One region of the Streptomyces sp. NPDC044571 genome, then DNA from elsewhere that is predicted to be linked to it. Evidence: riboswitches for the same ligand, from Rfam matches in the RefSeq annotation. Region 1 holds a riboswitch; each other region holds the start of a gene.
What was found. A riboswitch is a leader RNA that binds a small molecule or an ion and turns the genes downstream of it on or off. The one in region 1 is predicted to bind cobalamin.
Positions count from the first base shown of each region.

Region 1 (6,825 bases):
TCGACCCGCACGACCACAGCGAACCCGGGCACCCCGGCCCGCTGGGCCACCGTACGGCCGGCTCGGGCTCGCTGTGGGTACCCGAGCGCGAATGCGGTATCGCGGCGCCGGCCGGCCTGGTCCGCGGACTCCTCGACGGCTGGGTCGCGGACAGCCCGGACACCCGTGAGTGGCGGGATCTCGAAGAGGTCTGCTGACCGCGCACCGTAGGCTGTACCGGCACATTGGTGAACGGGTGGACTTACGGAAGGCGTACGTCGGACATGGCGCAGCAGGAGAACGAGCTTGTCGGTGGTGTCGAGGCCGTCAACGACGGGTACGTCGTGGACACCGAGGACTGTGCGGCGCGTGAGCTCGCCCACCGCGAGCGCGGCACCGCCCGGCCGATCACCGTGGTCGGCAACCCGGTCCTGCACCGTGAGTGCAAGGACGTCACCGAGTTCGGCGACGAGCTGGCGCAGTTGATCGACGACATGTTCGCCAGCCAGAAGGCCGCCGAGGGCGTGGGCCTGGCGGCGAACCAGATCGGCGTGGACGCCAAGGTGTTCGTCTACGACTGTCCGGACGACGAGGGCGTGCGCCACACCGGCGTCGTGGTCAACCCCAAGCTGGTGGAGCTGCCGGCCTCCGCCCGTGTGCTGGACGACTCCAACGAGGGCTGCCTGTCGGTCCCCACCGCGTACGCCTCGCTGGCCCGCCCGGACTACGCGGAGGTCGAGGGCCAGGACGCGCAGGGCAACCCGATCAAGGTGCGCGGCACGGGCTACTTCGCCCGCTGCCTCCAGCACGAGACGGACCACCTGTACGGCTACCTCTACATCGACCGCCTCTCCAAGCGCGACCGCAAGGACGCCCTGCGCCAGATGGCCGAGGGCACCCCGCGCTACGAGACCGTCCCGAACGAGTAGTCCGCGGGCGGCCGCGGACGCGGAAGTCCCGGAACGCCGGATCGGCCGGCAGCCGCACGAGGCGGCTGCCGGCCGATCACATGTCCCGGAGGAGGCGAGGGCTCAGAAGTCCTCGTCCAGGTCGACGGTCCCCTCGACCGCGACCTGGTAGGCCGACGGGCGGCGCTCGAAGAAGTTGGTCAGCTCCTGGACGCCCTGGAGCTCCATGAACGAGAACGGGTTCTGCGAGCCGTACACCGGCGGGAAGCCGAGGCGGACCAGGCGCTGGTCCGCGACGCACTCCAGGTACTCGCGCATCGACTCGGTGTTCATGCCCGGCAGGCCGTCACCGCACAGGTCGCGGCCGAACTGGAGCTCCGCCTCCACGGCCTCCTTCAGCATGTCGGTGACCTGCTGCCGGAGCTGCTCGTCGAAGAGTTCCGGCTCCTCCTTGCGGACCGTGTCCACGACCTCGAAGGCGAAGTTCATGTGCATGGTCTCGTCACGGAACACCCAGTTGGTGCCGGTGGCCAGGCCATGCAGCAGGCCCCGCGAGCGGAACCAGTAGACGTACGCGAAGGCGCCGTAGAAGAACAGGCCCTCGATGCACGCGGCGAAGCAGATCAGGTTCAGCAGGAAGCGACGGCGGTCGGCTTGCGTCTCCAGCCGCTCGATCTTCTCGACCGAGTCCATCCACTTGAAGCAGAACTGGGCCTTCTCGCGGATCGACGGAATCTCCTCGACCGCGTCGAAGGCGGCCGCGCGGTCGTCCGGGTTGGGCAGGTAGGTGTCGAGCAGCGTCAGGTAGAACTGGACGTGCACGGCCTCCTCGAACAGCTGGCGCGACAGGTACAGGCGCGCTTCCGGGGAGTTGATGTGCTTGTAGAGCGTCAGCACCAGGTTGTTCGAGACGATCGAGTCGCCCGTCGCGAAGAAGGCGACCAGCCGGCCGATCATGTGCTGCTCGGCGGGCGTCAGCTTCGCGAGGTCGGCGACGTCCGAGTGGAGGTCGACCTCCTCCACGGTCCAGGTGTTCTTGATCGCGTCCCGGTAGCGCTCGTAGAAGTCCGGGTAGCGCATGGGGCGCAGCGTGAGCTCGAAGCCCGGGTCCAGGAGGTTCTTCTTCTCGGTGGTCATTACTGGCAGGCCTCGCAGGACTCGGGGTTCTCAAGGGAGCAGGCCAGCGCCTCGGCGTCGACGGCCTGCGGGAGCGGGGTGGCGGCGGCCGGGACGGCGGCCGAGCCGGACGCGGCGCGGGCGATCTTCGTCGCCGGGCGCGAGCGCAGGTAGTACGTGGTCTTCAGGCCCTGCTTCCAGGCGTACGCGTACATCGAGGACAGCTTCCCGATGGTCGGCGTCTCCAGGAACAGGTTCAGCGACTGCGACTGGTCCAGGTACGGGGTGCGGGCCGCCGCCATGTCGATCAGGCCGCGCTGCGGGATCTCCCACGCCGTGCGGTACAGCTCGCGCACCTCGGCCGGGATCCAGCCGAAGCCCTGGACGGAGCCGCTGGAGTCGCGCAGCGCCTCGCGGGTCTGGGCGTCCCAGACGCCGAGCTTCTTAAGGTCCTCCACCAGGTAGGCGTTGACCTGGAGGAACTCGCCGCTCAGCGTTTCGCGCTTGAACAGGTTGGACACCTGAGGCTCGATGCACTCGTACACGCCGGCGATCGAGGCGATCGTCGCCGTCGGGGCGATGGCGAGGAGCAGCGAGTTGCGCATACCGGTGGTCGCGATGCGGGCGCGCAGCGCGTCCCAGCGCTCCGGCCAGCTGAGCTCGACGTCGTAGTGGTCGGGGTGCAGCACGCCCTGGGCGGTACGGGTCTGCTCCCAGGCCGGGAGCGTGCCGTGCCGCTCGGCCAGGTCGGCGGAGGCCTCGTAGGCCGCCAGCATGATCCGCTCGGCGATCTTCGTGGAGAGCGCCTTGGCCTCGGCGGAGTCGAAGGGCAGGCGCAGCTTGAAGAAGACGTCCTGCAGACCCATCGCACCCAGGCCCACCGGACGCCACTTGGCGTTGGAGCGGCCGGCCTGCTCGGTCGGGTAGAAGTTGATGTCCACGACGCGGTCGAGGAAGGTCACGGCGGTGCGGACCGTCTCGTCGAGGCGCTCCCAGTCCATCTCACCCGTCCCGGGGAGCACGAAGGCGCCGAGGTTGACCGAGCCGAGGTTGCACACGGCGGTCTCGCCGTCGTTGGTGACCTCGATGATCTCGGTGCACAGGTTCGAGGAGTGGACCACAGTGCCGGGCAGGGCGGTCTGGTTCGCGGTCCGGTTGGAGGCGTCCTTGAACGTCATCCAGCCCTGGCCGGTCTGCGCGAGGGTGCGCATCATGCGGCCGTACAGGTCGCGGGCCGGCATGGTCTTCTTCGCGAGGCCCGCCGCCTCGGCCTTGCGGTAGGCGGCGTCGAAATCGTCGCCGTACAGGTCGACGAGCTCGGGCACGTCGGCCGGGGAGAACAGCGACCAGTCGGCGTCGGCGTTCACGCGCCGCATGAACTCGTCCGGCACCCAGTGCGCCAGGTTGAGGTTGTGCGTTCGGCGCTGGTCCTCGCCGGTGTTGTCGCGCAGCTCCAGGAACTCCTCGATGTCCGCGTGCCAGGTCTCCAGGTAGACGGCGGCGGCGCCCTTGCGGCGGCCGCCCTGGTTCACGGCGGCGACGGAGGCGTCGAGGGTCTTCAGGAACGGCACGATGCCGTTGGAGTGGCCGTTGGTGCCGCGGATCAGTGAACCGCGGGCGCGGATGCGGGAGTACGAGAGGCCGATGCCGCCGGCGTGCTTGGAGAGGCGGGCGACCTGGTGGTAGCGGTCGTAGATCGAGTCGAGCTCGTCCAGCGGGGAGTCCAGCAGGTAGCAGGAGGACATCTGCGGGTGCCGGGTGCCGGAGTTGAAGAGCGTGGGGGAGGACGGCAGGTAGTCCAGGCGGCTCATCAACCGGTAGAGCGAGGCCACTTCCTCGACGGCCTGGACGCTGTCGTTCTCGGCGAGGCCGCAGGCCACGCGCAGCATGAAGTGCTGCGGCGTCTCGACGACCTGGCGGGTGATCGGGTGGCGCAGCAGGTAGCGGCTGTGCAGGGTGCGCAGGCCGAAGAAGCCGAAGCGGTCGTCGGCGCCCTCGGCGAGGCTGTGCTCGACCAGCGCGTCGAGGCGGCTCGCGTGCAGCGCCACGAACCGGGCCGTGCGGTCGGCGATCAGGCCCTCGCGGTGGCCGACCGCGACGGAGGCGGAGAAGGAGGTGGCCCCCTGGCCGGCGGCCTCGTCCGCGACGGCCATCGTCAGCAGCCGGGCGGCGAGCCGGGAGTACGCCGGGTCCTCGGAGATCAGCCCGGCGGCGGCTTCGGTGGCCAGCGCGCGCAGTTCGGCCTCGTCGGCGGCGGAGCTGCGTCCGCGCAGCGCGGCGGCGGCGACCCGGCCGGGGTCGGTGTCGGGGAGGTCGGCCGTCAGCTCGGTGAGGGTACGCAGCAGCGCGGCCCCCGGACCCTCGGTCTCGGGGTGGTCGGACTCGGCGCGCGGTGCGGAAGGCGCGATGGTCACGGGGAGCTCTCCCTCGCTCGGCCCGGTCAACGGCGGGTCGGGGCAGGGGGAAGCGCGTGCGGGCAGGGCAAGGAGCGCGCAGGCCGCATGGCGTCCACCGGCCCAACCGCGAGGCCCGGACGAATCGGCACCCGGTTCGGTCGAGCCGGGCGCACTGTCGGCAGGTCCTCGGACTTGCGGTAGCACCGTGGGTGTACGTCATACCGTTGCGGGACAGTTCCGGATTCGCACCGGATTCCCCTGCGGCGACAGCGAGCACGAGCATACATGTGGGGGGCCGTTGCTGCGTGCACCCCCACATGTTGTGTCGGCGCTGGTCGTGTTGGTGCTTGCTGAGCGTGGCGTCACAGCTCCAGCCGGTAGGTGAGCAGCCTCAGCGCGGGGATCGGCGACCAGTCCCGCTCGGGAGTCCGCACGAAGCCCAGGCGCGTGTAGAGCCGCTGGGCGCCCCGCATGGCCGGCTGGGTGGACAGGACCAGGGCCGTGACCCCGTCGACGGCCCGGGCCCGCTCGATGCAGGCCCGTACGAGAGCCTCCCCGACGCCCTTCCCGCGGGCTGCGGCAGCCACCGCCAGCATCCGGAATTCGGCCTCGTCCGGTCCGGCGATGTCGGCGAGCGGGCTGCCGGGCGCGGCGAAGGTCACCCCGCCGAGGAGCTCCCCGTCCTGGACGGCGACGAGGATCTCGCCGTCGCCGGCTCGGCCCGCGACATCGCGCAGGACGTTCAGGTAGGTGTCGTCGTCGTTCAGGTCGAGCAGCCCGTCCCCGGTGTAAGCCAGCCCGGTGATCCGACCCAGCCGCTCGTACTCGGCGGGTGCGGCCCTGCGTATCTCGAAGTCCATGCGGTCGAGTGTGCAGTACGGCTGTCGGCGCCCGGCGCCATCGTCGGAGACAGCACCGTCGAAGAAGGCGAGCGAGGCATCACCGTGATGACCGACCGGCCCCACATGCTGACCGAGGAATTCGAAACTCTCGCCCGGATAGGCGCCCGCGAGATCGAAGGACTGCGGCTGGAATTCAGTGAGGGGAAGCCGGGGGTGGGGTGCGCTGAGCACGCCGAAGGGCCCCGCCGGTGCGGCGGGGCCCTTCGTGCGGATACCGGCTCAGCAGCAGCGGAAGCCCTCGCGGGGGTCGCCCTCGCGCGCGTCGGTGCGGGCGCGTTCGAAGGCGCGCCGGGTCATGACCTCGGCGTCCGGCTCGTGCGAGCGGGCGTGGGCGACGTACCGGTCGTAGGCCGCCTCACCCGAGAACTCCCGTACGAAGAACCGCGCCTTCGCCAGCGCCCCGCGGACGCCGCTCACGCCACCGGCTCCTTGGCGCGGCCGCCGCCCGAGTCGAGGCCGGCGGCGGCGAGCTCGGCCCGCTCCTCGGCCGTCGCGATCAGCCCGGCCGGAGCGATGATCTTCGACTCGGTCCACGGGACCTCGGACAGCGTGGCCGACTCCGGCGCGCGGACTGCCTTCAGGCAGGTCCGGGCCGCGTCCAGCAGGACGATGATGATCAGGAGGGCGAAGAGCGCCGACAGCACGCCGTCGACCGTGGCGTTGGTGACCACGGTGTGCATCTCGTCCATGTTCTTGGCGGGCTTGAGCACCTTCCCGGCGTCGATGCCCTGCTGGTACTTGTCGCGCTGCGCGAAGAAGCCGATCTTGACGTCGTCGGAGAAAACCTTCTGGTAGCTCGCGGTGAGGGTGACGGCCACGTCCCAGGCCAGCGGAACCCCGGTCACCCAGACCCACTTGAGCCGACCCGACTTCACCAGCAGGGTCGTGCAGACGGCCAGGGCCACCGCGGCGAGGAGCTGGTTCGCGATGCCGAACAGCGGGAACAGCTGGTTGATGCCGCCCAGCGGGTCCTTGACGCCGACCCACAGGAAGTAGCCCCAGCCGCCGACCACGACCGCGCTGGCCAGCCACACACCGGGCTTCCAGCTCACGTTCCTGAAGGACTTGTGCACGTTGCCGAGGGTGTCCTGGAGCATGAACCGGCCGACCCGAGTGCCGGCGTCGACCGTGGTCAGGATGAACAGGGCCTCGAACATGATGGCGAAGTGGTACCAGAACGCCTTCATCCCGGCGCCGCCGATCACGGCCGAGAAGATCTCCGACATCCCGAGTGCGAACGTCGGCGCGCCACCCGTGCGGGAGAGCAGGGAGGCCTCCTCGACGTCCTTCGCGGCCTGGGTGAGGAACTCCGGTGAGATGGCGAAGCCGAAGTCGGACACCGCCTGCGAGGCGGTCTGGACGGTGGTGCCGATGACCCCGGCGGGGGAGTTCACGGCGAAGAAGAGCCCGGGCTCGATGATGGTGGCCGCGATCATCGCCATGACGGCGACGCAGGACTCGGTCAGCATGGCGCCGTAGCCGATGACCCGGACCTGGGTCTCCTTCTGGATCATCTTCGGCGTG
Region 1 covers NZ_JBEZBN010000023.1:61,548-68,372, forward strand. Annotated here, with positions in the region: gene AB0B01_RS14910 (hypothetical protein) at 1-197, shown strand, start outside; gene def (peptide deformylase) at 264-908, shown strand; gene AB0B01_RS14920 (ribonucleotide-diphosphate reductase subunit beta) at 1,011-2,024, opposite strand; gene AB0B01_RS14925 (ribonucleoside-diphosphate reductase subunit alpha) at 2,024-4,417, opposite strand; cobalamin riboswitch at 4,559-4,699, opposite strand; gene AB0B01_RS14930 (GNAT family N-acetyltransferase) at 4,762-5,259, opposite strand; gene AB0B01_RS14935 (YbdD/YjiX family protein) at 5,521-5,718, opposite strand; gene AB0B01_RS14940 (carbon starvation CstA family protein) at 5,715-6,825, opposite strand, start outside.

Region 2 (6,825 bases), on a different contig from region 1:
GGCATGCGGGAACCTCACGGTGTTCGGAGGGGTGCGTGGGCGTTGCTCTGCTGCTCGGTTCGCTCAGCAGCGCAGGACCACACTCCGTACCGTCCCCGCGGACAGCATCGGCCCGGCCGTCCCGCTGGGGGCGGCGGTGCCCGGCTGATCGGCGTGTTTCACGTGAAACACGGGCTGCGGCAACTGCCGTACGCCCGGAGTCCCGCGCACGGCCGGCCGGACCACGGGCCGTGCCTCGGGTTCCGCGGCCGGATCGGATTCGCCCTCGGCGGGGGAGCCCGGTTCGCCCGGCGCGGTCGACCCGGGGCGCTCGGCCCCGGCCGCGGCCGCAGCCGCCGCGGTGGCCGGACCGGCCCCGAACAGGCACAGCAGCACGACGCAGGCCACCGAAAGTGCCCTGGCCAGTGCCATCCGTGCGTGCCGCGTCCCGCTCATGCGAGGGGTGTGCCCCGACGCGCCCGCCCCCTCCCCGCCGCGGCTGCGAAAGCCCCCGACCGGCGGACGAAGTCACCCCTCCGGATCACCCTCCGGATCACCCCGCGGGATCAGCGGCTCGTACGCCCGGGTTCAGCGCGTACGGCGTTGGCCCGTCAGCCGGGCCATCACGGTCGTTTCCCCGCTGACCAGGCGCAGTTGGGCCCGCCCCGCCCGCTGTCCGCGCCGGGTGACCCCGGCGGGCGAGACCCGGTCGACGGTGAACACGGCGATACGGTGATCCGCTCGGGCGATCTCGACGGTCAGGCCGCGCCGCAGCTCGGCCAGGCGCAGGTCGTCGGCGGTGACCACGGAGGTGCCGGCGGAGCCGGGGGCCGGGCTGTCGGTGTCCCAGGCGGCCTCGTCCCCGTCGCCGGTCAGCGGCACGTCGACCCCCAGGCTCGGGATGTGGAGCCGCAGCGGCCGCACCGCCCGCAGCGGTGCGATGGCGGCGGCCCGCGCAGGCCGGGTTCCCTTGCCGGACGCTTGGTGCCCGGCATGCTCCAGCTGTGAGACGAGCCGCCGGTGCCCCGACAGGCCGAGCGCACGGGAGGGCAGCGCGTCGGCGGCGGTGACCGCGCTGGGCCGCGCCCCCTCGGTGCTGCGCAACATCCCTACGCCGCCGCAGAGCAGAGCCACTGTCAGCACGCCGACCACCACCTTGGCGCGGGCCATGGAAGTCCCTCCTGGTCCGATTCACCGGCACCGGCGGCCGGGTCTCCTGAGAGCAGTGGACCCCCTCGCTGCTCCCAGTACCGACTACAACGCGGGACACTGACGGCGCGTCACAGCCACTGCAGCACCAAAATCCGGGTGTCTTCGCAGCTGGCACCGGGTGCGCGGCCCGTATCCGAGGGCGCGTCGAACCCGCCACCGAACGAGTGAGCCACCCCTCACCCGGATGCGTCAGCTGACCACGAACACCACCGCCGCCGCCCCCATCAGGGCGGCGGCGAGGTGGATGGCCGGGTGGCCGTAGTCACCGGACCAGAGATGACGGGCCAGCCCGCCGAGGGCGGCCAGGGCCGTGATGACACCGATCTGCGCCAGCAGCGGCACGGCGGTGAACGGGGCCAGTGCCAGCAGGACGGAGTTCAGCCAGAACGGGACCGCGCCGGTCCAGCCGCGCCATTCCCAGATCGCCGTCTGCATGTACGAACCGGCCCCTCATCGTCAACTCGTCGGCTGGACAGCCTCCTTGGGTGCGGGGGACGGCGCAAGGGAGCGTTCGGCTAGATATCCGAAGGCGAGGCCGAAACTCGCCCACATCACGGTCTGGATGGCCAGGGTGGTGAGCCGGAACTGCCAGATGAGGGTGGCCGGGAAGTCCGCCGGAACCTCGTTGACGGCGGGCAGGGTCGCGTACGCGATGCCGACGGCCACCACGAAGGCGAGACCGGCGACGACGGAGGCGTTCCAGTTGCCGAATGAGGGCGCCAGGCGGCGGCCCAGGATGAGCGCACCCGAGCCGAGCAGCACGCTCAGGGCGATCATCAGGATGAAGAGGGTGGTCCGCTTGACGACGGTGTCGGGGTCGCCGACAGCGGGCGGGTTGGCGGGGTACTTGAGGAACGGGACCAGGTTGACGGTGACGAACAGGCCCGTGGAGACCAGGACGGCGGTGGCCCGCGGGCCGAACCGCCCGATGCGGCCCAGGGCGTAGCAGAAGACGAGCGCGGCGATGCCGCCGAGCGCGACCCCGTAGAGCAGGGTGCCGGTGGCGAGGCCGCCGGTGGCCTGGAGGGCCCGGCTGACCGGGGCCATCTCCTCGCCGTGGTCGTGGCCGGCCGAGGCCGCCTCCTCGATGGCGATGGCCGCGTCGACCTTGGACTCTCCGAGCAGGTACGCGACGAGGAAGGCGGCCACACCTGCGAACAGGCCGGCCAACATGCCCCGCACCAGCAGGGTGCGGGGTGAGATGGAGTTCATGTGAGGGCTGTCCTTGCCGCGGTGTCAGTGGCAGGGGAAGCCGAGGAGGTGGCGGCCGTCGTGCATCCACTCGTGGATGCCGTCGCCCTGGAAGATCGCGGTGGCGCCCTGCTCGGCGCCGACGAGGTAGAGCAGGACGAGCATGAGGACGCCGGCGAACAGCGCCCAGGGGGTCAGCGCGGAGAGCGAGATGGGGGCGACGGCGGATGCGCCCGTCGACGGCACGGCGGAGTGGGCCATGGCAGGACCTCCAGAGGGAACACGCGTCCCGGTCAGTGGTGCTCACAACGACGGTGGCGGGTCTGACTTCCCGTCCCTCGGGGCGGGTTCACAGTGGCGCGACCGTGCCGGGTTCTCACCGGACTTCCGTCATACCGTCGTCTTATTTGTGTTGTCGCGTGAGACCGTACCGCGTTTACGCTCCCCTTATGAAGAGGGCCGTTGTACGAGTTCAGTTCGTTGCACACCCGTTCGACGACTCGGCGCGGCAGGCGGTATTCGGCCGCGGTGCCGAATGTCCGGGTTACTCCGGCTTCCGCGGTCCGGACACCGGCGCCTGGGCGGGCCGCCCCCTGGACGAGGTCGCGGCCCAGGACCCGGCCGCCGTCCAACGCTGGCTGACGGACCCGGCGTACGCCCCGCCCGGCGGGGAGTCCCTCGACGCGCTCATCGCTCGGGTCGGCGCGGAGCTGGCCGGCCTGCCCGCAGGAACGCACCGGGTCCCGGTCGAGCAGGCCGTCGTACGGGCTGCGTCGGTGTATGCGCTGGAGCTGCCCCCGGCCGCCTTCTGGCGGCTCGACGTACGCCCGGACACCGTGACCACCCTCACCGGCCGGGCGGGCCGCTGGAACCTGCTGCTCGGAGCCCCTGTCGAAGAGCGGGGCGGTTCGGGGAGCAGGAGTTAGGCGACGATCCAGTCGCTCGTCGCGATCACCGGCTGGACCCCGTCGCGGTGGACGGTGCCCTCGATCAGGCCGTACATCCGGTCCGCCGCGAAGTACACCTCGTTGTCGTTCTTGAGGCCGAAGGGCTCCAGGTCGACGAGGAAGTGGTGCTTGTTGGGCAGGTTGAGGCGCACCTCGTTGACCTTGGGGCAGTTGTCGAGCACGCGCTCGGCCATCTGGTTCAGGGTCTGCTGCAGCGAGTACGAGTACGTCTCCGCGAAGGCCTCCAACATGTTCTTGCGGACCTTCTTGTACGACTGGTCCCAGTCGTACGCGGCGTCGTCGGCGGCCAGTGCCGAGTGCGCCCACCGCGCGGTGACCTTGGTCGCCAGGATGCGGTCGTACGCCTCCTGCAGCGTCGTGTACTTGTCCTTGATGTAGCCGTGGAACTCGGAGTTGGTCGAGTTCATCACCGTCAGGTCCTTCAGGCCCGAGATCACCTGGAGGCCCGTCGTCTCGCTGTAGGTGATCTGCGCGGTCCGGACCTCCTGGCCCTTGCGCACGAAGGAGTGCTGCTCCTTGCGCGTCGGGACCGGGATCCGCTCCCAGGCGAACTCCTCGATGCGGATCTGCGCCTCGCGGATCGGCGACTGCGAGGAGACGAAGTGCTTCGCGAGGAGGATGCCGAAGGCCTCGGGGGAGGCGATGCCGTGCTCCTTGCCGAAGGCGTACACCGTGTTCTTGGTGGTGTCGGTCGGCAGGCAGTTGGCGTTGTCGCCGGTCAGGTGGACGTCGCGGAACTCGCCGCGCAGCGCGACGGAGACGTTGAGGTCGCGGATCTCGTGCCAGGATCCGTCGTTGCCCTTGCGGGTCACCTTCACGATGCGGTTCTCGGCCTTGCCGTACTGGTTCTGGGCCAGGACGTGCTTGCTCATGCGCGGTCTTCCTTCGGGTACACGGAGTCCGGATGTCTGGATGTCTGGATCCCGTACGCCCGGCGTCCAGCGGTCAGCCCGCTCCCCGCCGTTCGGTCCCGGAGGACCGCCCCGGGACTGACGTGCATCCCGGTCCGTAGGTGCTCTGTCGGATTTCAGCACGTTCACGTGCTGGTCGGAATGGCGCAGATCCTCCGAGACAGGCAGCCACGGCTTGGGGGACCGTACGTCCGTGCAGGTCAGACCATGTGCGCGTCCGCGACCAGCAGGGCCTCGTCGAGGATGGCCAGCCCCTTGGCCACGTCCTCGGGGGCGATGGTGCAGGGCGGGGCGACGTGGATGCGGTTGCCGGCGGTCAGCGGCCACAGGCCGCCCTTCTTGCACGCCGCCCCGAACTCGGCCATCGGCGCGTTGTCCGCCCCGGACGCGTTGTACGGCACGAGGGGCTCGCGCGTGGAGCGGTCCCGTACGAGCTCCAGGGCCCAGAAGGTGCCCAGGCCCCGGACCTCCCCGACCGAGGGGTGCCGCTCGGCCAGCGCCCGCAGGCCCGGCCCCAGCAACTGCTCGCCGGTGCGGGCGGACTGCTCGACGACGCCCTCCTCCTCCATGACGTTGATCGTCGCCACGGCGGCGGCGCAGGCCAGCACGTGGCCGGAGTACGTCAGCCCGCCCGGGTAGGGACTCCGGGCGAAGGTCGCGGCGATGGCGCCCGAGATGGCGACCCCGCCGAGCGGGACGTAGCCGCTGGTCACGCCCTTGGCGAAGCAGAGCAGGTCGGGCGTGACGTCCCAGTGCTCCGAGGCGAACCACTTCCCGGTGCGCCCGAAGCCGACCATGATCTCGTCGAGGATGAACACGATGCCGTAGCGGTCGCAGAGCGCCCGGACGCCCGCCAGGTACCCGTCGGGGTGCACGAGCACGCCCGGGGCGCCGCCGACCGTCTCCAGGATGATCGCGGCGATGGACCGGGGGCCCTCGAACACGATCGTGTCCTCAAGGTGGCGCAGGGCGCGCTCGCACTCCTCGGCCTCGGTGGCGGCGTAGAACGGCGAGCGGTAGGCGAACGGGCTCCAGAAGTGCACGACGCCGGCGGTCGCGCTGTCGTTGCCGAAGCGGCGCGCATCGCCCGTCAGATTGATCGCGGTGGACGTGGCCCCGTGGTAGGAGCGGTACGCGGACAGCACCTTGGGCCGGCCGGTGTGCAGCCGGGCCATCCGTACGGCGTTCTCGACGGCCTCGGCACCGGCGTTGGTGAAGAAGATCTTGTCGAGGTCGCCGGGCGTGCGCTCGGCGATCAGCCGGGCGGCCTCGGACCGCACGTCGACGGCGAAGCCGGGGGCGACGGTGCACAGGCGGGCGGCCTGCTCCTGGATGGCCGCGGTCACCTTGGGGTGCTGGTAGCCGATGTTCGTGTAGACGAGGGCGCTGGAGAAGTCGAGGTAGCGGTTGCCTTGGTAGTCCCAGAAGTACGAGCCCTCGGCCCCGGCCACGGCGAGGGGGTCGATGAGCTCCTGCGCCGACCAGGAATGGAAGACGTGCTTCCGGTCGGCGTCTTTGACGGCGGCAAGGGCGCTGGCGGCTTCTGCGTTCATGATGTGAGCGTAGTTGTCCATGATGTGGTCGGTCCCGTCAGGCGATGTGGCGGAACCGGTGACCAGTGCGACGCGACTCTCGCTCATCTTTCCTCCTGTTGTGGGCCCGGGCTCACCGCATGGCGGAATTTCGTTTCCGAACTGTGGAACTGTACGAAGGTACACCCCGACCGGGCACCCAGGTGCAATGTGCCGGGCTCCGGCGGGCGGCATCGTCGACGGCGTCGTGGGCGGGCGGATCGCACGGGGGTACGAGGGTGGACAGCGCCATGGACGGCAACAGGGGACCGGCAGCAGGCACGCCGGCGGGTACGGCAGCGCGCGGGGCGGCGGGTAAGGCAGCGCACCCGGCCATGGGCGCGGCGCCGGCCTCGGCGGGGCGGACGACGGCCCGGGCCGGGGTGTTCCTGGCCGTCGCGTTCCTGGCGTCCGGCCTGCTGGGCGGGGTCCAGGCGGAGACGGGGGTGCCGGCGGAGGTCCTCCAACTGACCTTGGGCCCTGCAGGCCACCACGCTGCTGGTCATCGGGGCTCCGTGGCGGCGTACGGCCGGATCACCGGTGACGTGCGGTTCACCGGCCCGGCCGCGCCGTCTCGGCGATCGGCGGCCTCGTCGTGGGCTCCGTACTCCTGCTGCCCGTCGGCGCCGGGTTCCCGCTGCTGCCGCCCGCCGCGAGGGCGCTGCGCGCGCTGTCGGACCGCTCGCGCCGGTGGTCCGCCGCCTGGTCGGGGGTGCGGGTCACCCCGCCCGAGCCCCTGGCCTCCGACCGGGCGGCGCGGGTCCTCGGCGACGAGGGCTTCTGGCGGGACCTGCGGTGGGCCTGGCTGGAGCCGCTGGTCGGCGGACTGCTGGTCGCGGTGCCGCTCGCCCTGGTCGAGTACGGGGTCTTCGGCGCGCTGGTGCAGCCGTTCCTGTGGCGGCGGCTGGGCCCCGGCAACTGGTACGCGTTCGTACCGGTGCGCAGCACGGCGACCATGCTCACCGCCCTGCTGCTGGGCCTCGTGCTCGTGGT
Region 2 covers NZ_JBEZBN010000021.1:31,159-37,983, reverse strand. Annotated here, with positions in the region: gene AB0B01_RS13920 (hypothetical protein) at 1-5, opposite strand, end outside; gene AB0B01_RS13915 (hypothetical protein) at 64-435, opposite strand; gene AB0B01_RS13910 (class F sortase) at 568-1,149, opposite strand; gene AB0B01_RS13905 (hypothetical protein) at 1,381-1,626, opposite strand; gene AB0B01_RS13900 (CbtA family protein) at 1,648-2,403, opposite strand; gene AB0B01_RS13895 (CbtB-domain containing protein) at 2,428-2,643, opposite strand; cobalamin riboswitch at 2,681-2,832, opposite strand; gene AB0B01_RS13890 (histidine phosphatase family protein) at 2,832-3,308, shown strand; gene pucL (factor-independent urate hydroxylase) at 3,305-4,222, opposite strand; gene AB0B01_RS13880 (aspartate aminotransferase family protein) at 4,462-5,814, opposite strand; partial or broken gene AB0B01_RS13875 (sensor domain-containing protein) at 6,428-6,825, shown strand, end outside.
Region 2: it holds a riboswitch for cobalamin, as region 1 does, so the genes downstream of both, AB0B01_RS13895 (CbtB-domain containing protein) here and AB0B01_RS14925 (ribonucleoside-diphosphate reductase subunit alpha) in region 1, are expected to answer to the same signal.

Region 3 (6,825 bases), on a different contig from region 1:
GCAACTCCGAGCTGGACGGCCAGCAGGCCGAGGACCGCCTCCACGAGGTCGGGATCACGGTCAACCGCAACGCCATCCCGAACGACCCTCGGCCGCCGATGGTCACCTCGGGTCTGCGGATCGGTACGCCGGCCCTGGCCACCCGCGGTTTCGACGCGGAGGCCTTCACGGAGGTCGCCGACGTCATCGCGGAGGCGCTGAAGCCGACGTACGACAGCGCGGCCCTGAAGGCGCGCGTCTCGGCGCTCGCCGCGAAGTTCCCGCTGTACCCGTCGCTCTAGGCAACGGCTTGGGAGGGCCCGGCCTTGCTCCGCACAGGGCCGGGCCCTTCTCGTGGTCCGGACCCGCGGTCCTGTACGTCGAGACCGCGACAGCCGCCGTACAGGCCGGCGTAACCGTCCCCCGCACGAACTGACGTACGCTGATGAACCGGGCAAGGGTGCCCACGAGGCGCCCTTTGCCCAAATCCCTGCAAAGTCCGCCCCTCCGTCGGCCGCCTCGCCACCGTGCGAGAGCGACTGGACGGTCCGCTCCCCACCACCATGGGGATGACCCGGGAGTCCGCCAACGTGGCCATCTCCGTTTTCGATCTGTTCTCGATCGGCATCGGTCCGTCCAGCTCGCACACCGTCGGCCCGATGCGCGCGGCGCGCATGTTCGTGACGCGGCTGAAGAAGGACGGCGTGCTCGCCGAGACCGCCTCGGTGCGCGCCGAGCTGTTCGGCTCCCTCGGTGCGACCGGCCACGGCCACGGCACCCCCAAGGCGGTCCTGCTGGGCCTGGAGGGCCACTCCCCGCGCACGGTGAACGTGGAGACCGCGGACGACGAGGTGGAGCGCATCCGCCAGAGCGGCCGGCTGCGCCTGCTCGGCGCGGAGATAGGGAGCGCGCACGAGATCGCCTTCGACGAGGCGACCCAGCTGATCCTGCACCGCCGCCGGTCCCTGCCGTACCACGCGAACGGCATGACCCTCTTCGCGTACGACGCCTCCGGGGCCCCGCTGCTGGAGAAGACGTACTACTCGGTAGGCGGCGGCTTCGTGGTCGACGAGGACGCGGTCGGCGAGGACCGGATCAAGCTCGACGACACGGTGCTGAAGTACCCCTTCCGCAGCGGCGACGAGATGCTGCGCCTGGCCAAGGAGACCGGCCTGTCGATCTCCTCCCTGATGCTGGAGAACGAGAAGGCCTGGCGTACGGAGGAGGAGATCCGCGCGGGCCTCCTGGACATCTGGCGGGTCATGCAGTCCTGCGTCGCGCGCGGCATGTCCCGCGAGGGCATCCTGCCGGGCGGCCTGCGGGTCAAGCGCCGGGCCGCGAACACCGCGCGCAAGCTGCGCTCCGAGGGCGACCCGCAGGCGCTGTCGATGGAGTGGATCACCCTCTACGCGATGGCCGTGAACGAGGAGAACGCGGCGGGCGGCCGGGTGGTCACCGCCCCGACGAACGGCGCCGCGGGCATCATCCCGGCGGTCCTGCACTACTACATGAACTTCGTCCCGGGGGCGGACGAGGACGGCGTGGTCCGCTTCCTGCTGGCGGCGGGCGCGATCGGCATGCTGTTCAAGGAGAACGCCTCGATCTCCGGCGCCGAGGTCGGCTGTCAGGGCGAGGTCGGCTCGGCCTGCTCGATGGCGGCCGGCGCCCTGGCCGAGGTCCTCGGCGGCTCCCCGGAGCAGGTGGAGAACGCGGCCGAGATCGGCATGGAGCACAACCTGGGCCTGACCTGCGACCCGGTCGGCGGCCTGGTGCAGATCCCGTGCATCGAGCGCAACGGCATGGCCGCGGTCAAGGCGGTCACGGCGGCCAGGATGGCGATGCGCGGCGACGGCTCCCACAAGGTCTCCCTCGACAAGGTCATCAAGACCATGAAGGAGACGGGCGCCGATATGAAGGTCAAGTACAAGGAGACGGCCCGCGGCGGCCTCGCGGTCAACGTCATCGAGTGCTGAGGGGCCCGGGGCGCCCGGCGGGGTTGGGCCGGACGGCGGATTCGGGGAAATCAGGGGCCTGGGAGTGAGGACTTTCGCCGGACGGGGGTAGTCGCGGGTACACCCGCGATCCTCGCCCGCGCCTGACCCGCGCCCGAAGAGAGGCCCACCCCATGACCGGCACCGAGCACGGCGTCCTCCCCCTCCTGTTGGATGCCGCACCGGCCCCGCTGCCGATCCTCGGCGCATTCGTCTACCGGCCCGAGCGGCCCTACGAGCTGTGCGTCGACTTCCTGGGGGACGGGACCCGCCTGGCCCGCTGGGTGTTCGCCCGGGACCTGCTGCTCGACGGGGAGGCCTGCGCCACCGGTGACGGGGACGTGCGGGTGTGGCCGGGGTGGGCGGGCAGCGAGCCCCGCGTCTTCCTCTCCTTCAGCAACGGTGTGCACGGCTGCGTCGTCTCCGCCCGCGCGAAGGACGTGCGCATGCTGTGCCGGCGGCTGGTCGAGCTGGTGCCGCGGGGCCGGGAGCACCGGTACTACGACCTCGACGCCGAGCTGGACGCCCTCCTGACCCGCTGAGAAGTTTTTACCGATTTTGCCCGTTTCGGGTGGAACCGCGGGAAGAGCGGGGATGTCTTTCCCGATGACACTGTCCCCGTCTCTCCCGAATCAGGGGGACGCCATGAACCATCCGCACCGCCGGCGGGTGGTGGCCCTCGCCACCGGAGCCCTGCTCACCGCCGGGACCGCTCTCGCCGCTCCGGCCTCCACCGCGCCGGCCACCGCCACCGCCCCGCGCACTCCGCTCGTCGTCAACGCCCGCTGGGGCGGGCACTGCACGTACGACCGGATCGTCATCGACCTGCGGGGGCACGTCCCCCAGGTCGCCGTCACCCGCGTGCCGAAGCTGGTCCAGGACGGGTCCGGCAAGCCCGTACCCCTGGCCGGCACGCACTTCCTCCAGATCCGCCTGCATCCCGCCGAGGCGCACAACCGTGCCGGGCAGAGCGTCTACCACGGCCCGAAGCTCGTCACGATCCATCTGCCCCGGCTGAAGGGGCTCGCGCTGACCGGTGACTTCGAGGGGTACGTCACCTTCGGCGCAGCCTTCCGGGGCAAGCCGGCCTTCCGCACCTTCACGCTGCACGCGCCCGAGCGGTTCGTGCTGGACGTCGCCCACCGCAACACCTGCGGCTGACCGGCACCGGCGGCCTCAGCGGTGCTCGGGGTTCGGGAAGTCGAAGCGGCAGCCCGCGTCCCACTCCGAGCGCTGGTTGCCGTGGGCCGGGATCCCGCCCGCGCGTTTGAGCAGTGCGGCCAGGTGCATCAGGTTCCAGGACATGAAGGTCGTGTTCCTGTTGGTGAAGTCGTTCTCGGGGCCGCCCGATCCCGGGTCGAGATAGGAGGGTCCCGGCCCGGCCTCCCCGATCCAGCCCGCGTCCGCCTGCGGCGGGATGGCGTAGCCGAGGTGCTGGAGGCTGTAGAGGACGTTCATGGCGCAGTGCTTCACGCCGTCCTCGTTGCCGGTGATCAGGGCACCGCCGACCCGTCCGTAATAGGCGTACTGCCCCTGCTCGTTCAGGAGCGAGGAGCAGGCGTAGAGCCGCTCGACGACCTGCTTCATGACGGAGCTGTTGTCGCCGAGCCAGATCGGTCCGCACAGCACGAGGATGTCGGCGGCCATGATCTGGCTGTAGAGGACGGGCCACTGGTCGCTCTCCCAGCCGTGCTCGGTCATGTCCGGCCAGACGCCGGTCGCGATGTCGTGGTCGACGGCGCGGATCAGCGAAGTACGGGCGCCGGCCGCCTCCATGACGGCCCGGCTCCGGTCGATCAGCCCCTCGGTGTTGCTCGTCTCGGGGGAACGTTTGAGGGTGCAGTTCACGTAGACGGCGCTGAGGTCGGAGTAGTCGTAGTCGGCAGCCACGCCCCCAGCCTGGGCACGGGCGACCGGGGCCGCCACCGGGCCGCACCCGTGCGGGGGACGGGAGGCGGGGCGACGAAACGGAATCCCTCCGTCCTGTGGGCGGGTTTGGGCCGGGTTGTTACCGGTCCGTCCGGCCGACTAGGGTCAGCGGGCCTTGGTGTTCGGGAAACCGGTGGAAATCCGGTGCGGCCCTCGCCACTGTGAACGGGAAGTCCGGCTCCTCCCCCAGCCACCACTGGGGTGCCCCCAGCGGGAAGCCACTGGGCTGCGCGGGAGTCTTCGCACGGCCCGGGAAGGCGGAGCCCGGGCATCATCACCCGTGAGCCAGGAGACCGGCCGGGGCGCGTTGTCCATCCACGAGGTGCTGGAGAGGTCTCCCACTCATGCATATAGCCGAGGGCTTCCTGCCCCCGCTGCACGCGGTCGCCTGGGGCGCCGCGTCCGCTCCGTTCGTCGTCCACGGCGTACGCGCCCTCACCCGCGAGGTGAAGGCGAACCCGGAGAGCACGCTGCTGCTCGGAGCGTCCGGTGCGTTCACGTTCGTCCTGTCCGCCCTGAAGATCCCCTCGGTGACGGGAAGTTGCTCGCATCCCACCGGGACCGGGCTCGGGGCGATCCTGTTCCGGCCGCCGATCATGGCGGTGCTCGGCACGATCACCCTCCTCTTCCAGGCGCTGCTGCTGGCCCACGGCGGCCTGACCACACTCGGCGCGAACGTCTTCTCCATGGCCATCGCCGGCCCCTGGGCGGGCTACGGGGTCTACGTGCTGCTGCGGCGCTCCGGCGTCCCGCTGATGGTGACCGTCTTCTTCGGCGCCTTCTTCGCCGACCTGGTCACCTACTGCGTGACCTCCGTGCAGCTGGCCCTGGCCTTCCCGGACCCGGGCAGCGGCTTCCCGGGCGCGCTCCTGAAGTTCGGCGGCATCTTCGCGGTCACGCAGATCCCGCTGGCCGTCAGCGAGGGCCTGCTCACCGTCCTCGTGATGCGGCTGCTGATGCAGTCCAGCAAGTCGGACCTGGTCCGGCTGGGCGTGGCGAAGCTCACCGGTTCCACCGAGCAGAAGGCGGCCGTCTGATGAGCCGGAAGATGAGCCGCAACGCGAAGGTCAACGGCCTGCTGCTGCTCCTGGTGGCCGCGCTGGCCGTCCTGCCGATCGCCCTGGGCATGGGCGAGGGCAAGGAGGAGCCCTTCACCGGTGCGGACGCCCAGGCGGAGATGGCCATCACGGAGCTCAAGCCGGACTACGAGCCGTGGTTCTCGCCCCTGTACGAGCCCCCCTCCGGCGAGGTGGAGTCGGCGCTGTTCGCCCTGCAGGCCGCGCTGGGCGCGGGCGTGCTCGCGTACTACTTCGGGGTGCGCAAGGGCCGCCGCCAGGGGCTCGCCCAGGCGCGGGCCGAGGCCGGAGCAGAGTCGGCGGAGTCGTAGCCGGTGCTGCCGATCGACGTGGCGGCCCACAGCAGCCGCTGGCGAGGCCGCCATCCACTGGAGAAGGCCCTCCTGGGGCTCGGGCTCACGGTCACGGCCGTGTGCCTGCCGCCCTGGCCGGGCGGGCCCCTGACCGCCGCCGCAACGCTCGCGGTGCTCCTCGGCCCGGCTGGGGTGTCCGGCCGGCAGCTCTGGCGCGCCTTCCGGATTCCGCTGGGCTTCTGCTTCACGGGGGCGGTGCCCCTGCTGTTCGCGGTGGGCGGCCCGGCGGGGCTGCTCGCGCCGGCCCCGGACGGCCCGCGGCACGCCGCCGAGCTGCTGCTGCGTACCTCCGCGGCCTCCCTCGGGATACTGCTGTTCGCCTTCACCACCCCGGTCTCGGACGTCCTGCCCCGGCTGGTCCGGGCCGGGGTCCCGGCACCGGTGGTGGACGTGGCGCTGGTCATGTACCGGATCGGCTTCCTGCTGCTGGACTCCCTGGCCCAGGTGCGGCGCGCCCAGGCGGCCCGGCTGGGGCAGGCGGGGCGGGCGGCGGTGTGGCGCTCGCTCGCCGGGCTCGCCGCCACCTCGTTCGTACGGGCCTTCGACCGCGCGGCCCGGCTCCAGGTGGGCCTGGCCGGGCGGGGCTACGACGGCGCGCTGCGGGTGCTCGTACCCGAGGCGGCCGTGTCCTGGCGGTTCCTGGCGGCGTCCGGAGCCCTGCTCGCCGCCCTGATCACGCTGACCCTCACCCTGAAGGGGCTCTACCTGTGAACCCGTTGGTGGAACTGTCCGGCGCCGGCTATGCGTACGAGGACGGCCCGGCGGTCCTGTCCGGCGTGGACTTCGCCATCGCCGAGGGCCGGGCGCTGGTCCTGCTCGGCCGCAACGGCAGCGGGAAGACCACACTGATGCGGCTGCTGAGCGGGGGCCTTCGTCCGGCGCCGGGCGAACTGCGCCTGGGCGGGCGCGCGGTGGCCCACGACCGCGCCGGGCTGACCCGGCTGCGCTCCGCCGTCCAGCTGGTCGTGCAGGACCCGGACGACCAGCTGTTCGCGGCCTCGGTCGAACAAGACGTGTCCTTCGGTCCGATGAACCTGGGCCTACCGCTGCCGGAGGTCCGGGAGCGGGTGGACGCGGCGCTCGCGGCGCTGGACATCACCGCCCTGCGGGAGCGCCCCACGCATCTGCTGTCCTACGGGCAGCGCAAGCGCGCGGCGATCGCCGGCGCGGTGGCGATGGCCCCGCGGGTGCTGATCCTGGACGAGCCGACGGCCGGCCTCGACCCGGACGGACAGGAACGCCTCCTGGACGTCCTGGCGGGTCTGCGGGCACAGGGCACCACGGTCGTCATGGCCACGCACGACGTGGACCTGGCGGTCCGCTGGGCCGACGACGCGGCGGTGCTCACCCCGGCGGGGATCCGCTTCGGCCCGGCCGAGAGCCTCCTCTCGGACCCGGAGCTGCTGGCCTCGGCCGGCCTGCGCCAGGCCTGGTCCCCGGCGGTGACGGCCTTCCTGCGCGCCCACGGCCTGCTGGCGCCGCACGTTCCGGGCCCGC
Region 3 covers NZ_JBEZBN010000022.1:84,866-91,690, forward strand. Annotated here, with positions in the region: gene glyA (serine hydroxymethyltransferase) at 1-281, shown strand, start outside; gene AB0B01_RS14560 (L-serine ammonia-lyase) at 570-1,952, shown strand; gene AB0B01_RS14565 (SsgA family sporulation/cell division regulator) at 2,105-2,512, shown strand; gene AB0B01_RS14570 (hypothetical protein) at 2,616-3,131, shown strand; gene AB0B01_RS14575 (flavodoxin family protein) at 3,147-3,860, opposite strand; cobalamin riboswitch at 3,975-4,216, shown strand; gene AB0B01_RS14580 (energy-coupling factor ABC transporter permease) at 4,244-4,936, shown strand; gene AB0B01_RS14585 (energy-coupling factor ABC transporter substrate-binding protein) at 4,948-5,286, shown strand; gene cbiQ (cobalt ECF transporter T component CbiQ) at 5,290-6,039, shown strand; gene AB0B01_RS14595 (ATP-binding cassette domain-containing protein) at 6,036-6,825, shown strand, end outside.
Region 3: it holds a riboswitch for cobalamin, as region 1 does, so the genes downstream of both, AB0B01_RS14580 (energy-coupling factor ABC transporter permease) here and AB0B01_RS14925 (ribonucleoside-diphosphate reductase subunit alpha) in region 1, are expected to answer to the same signal.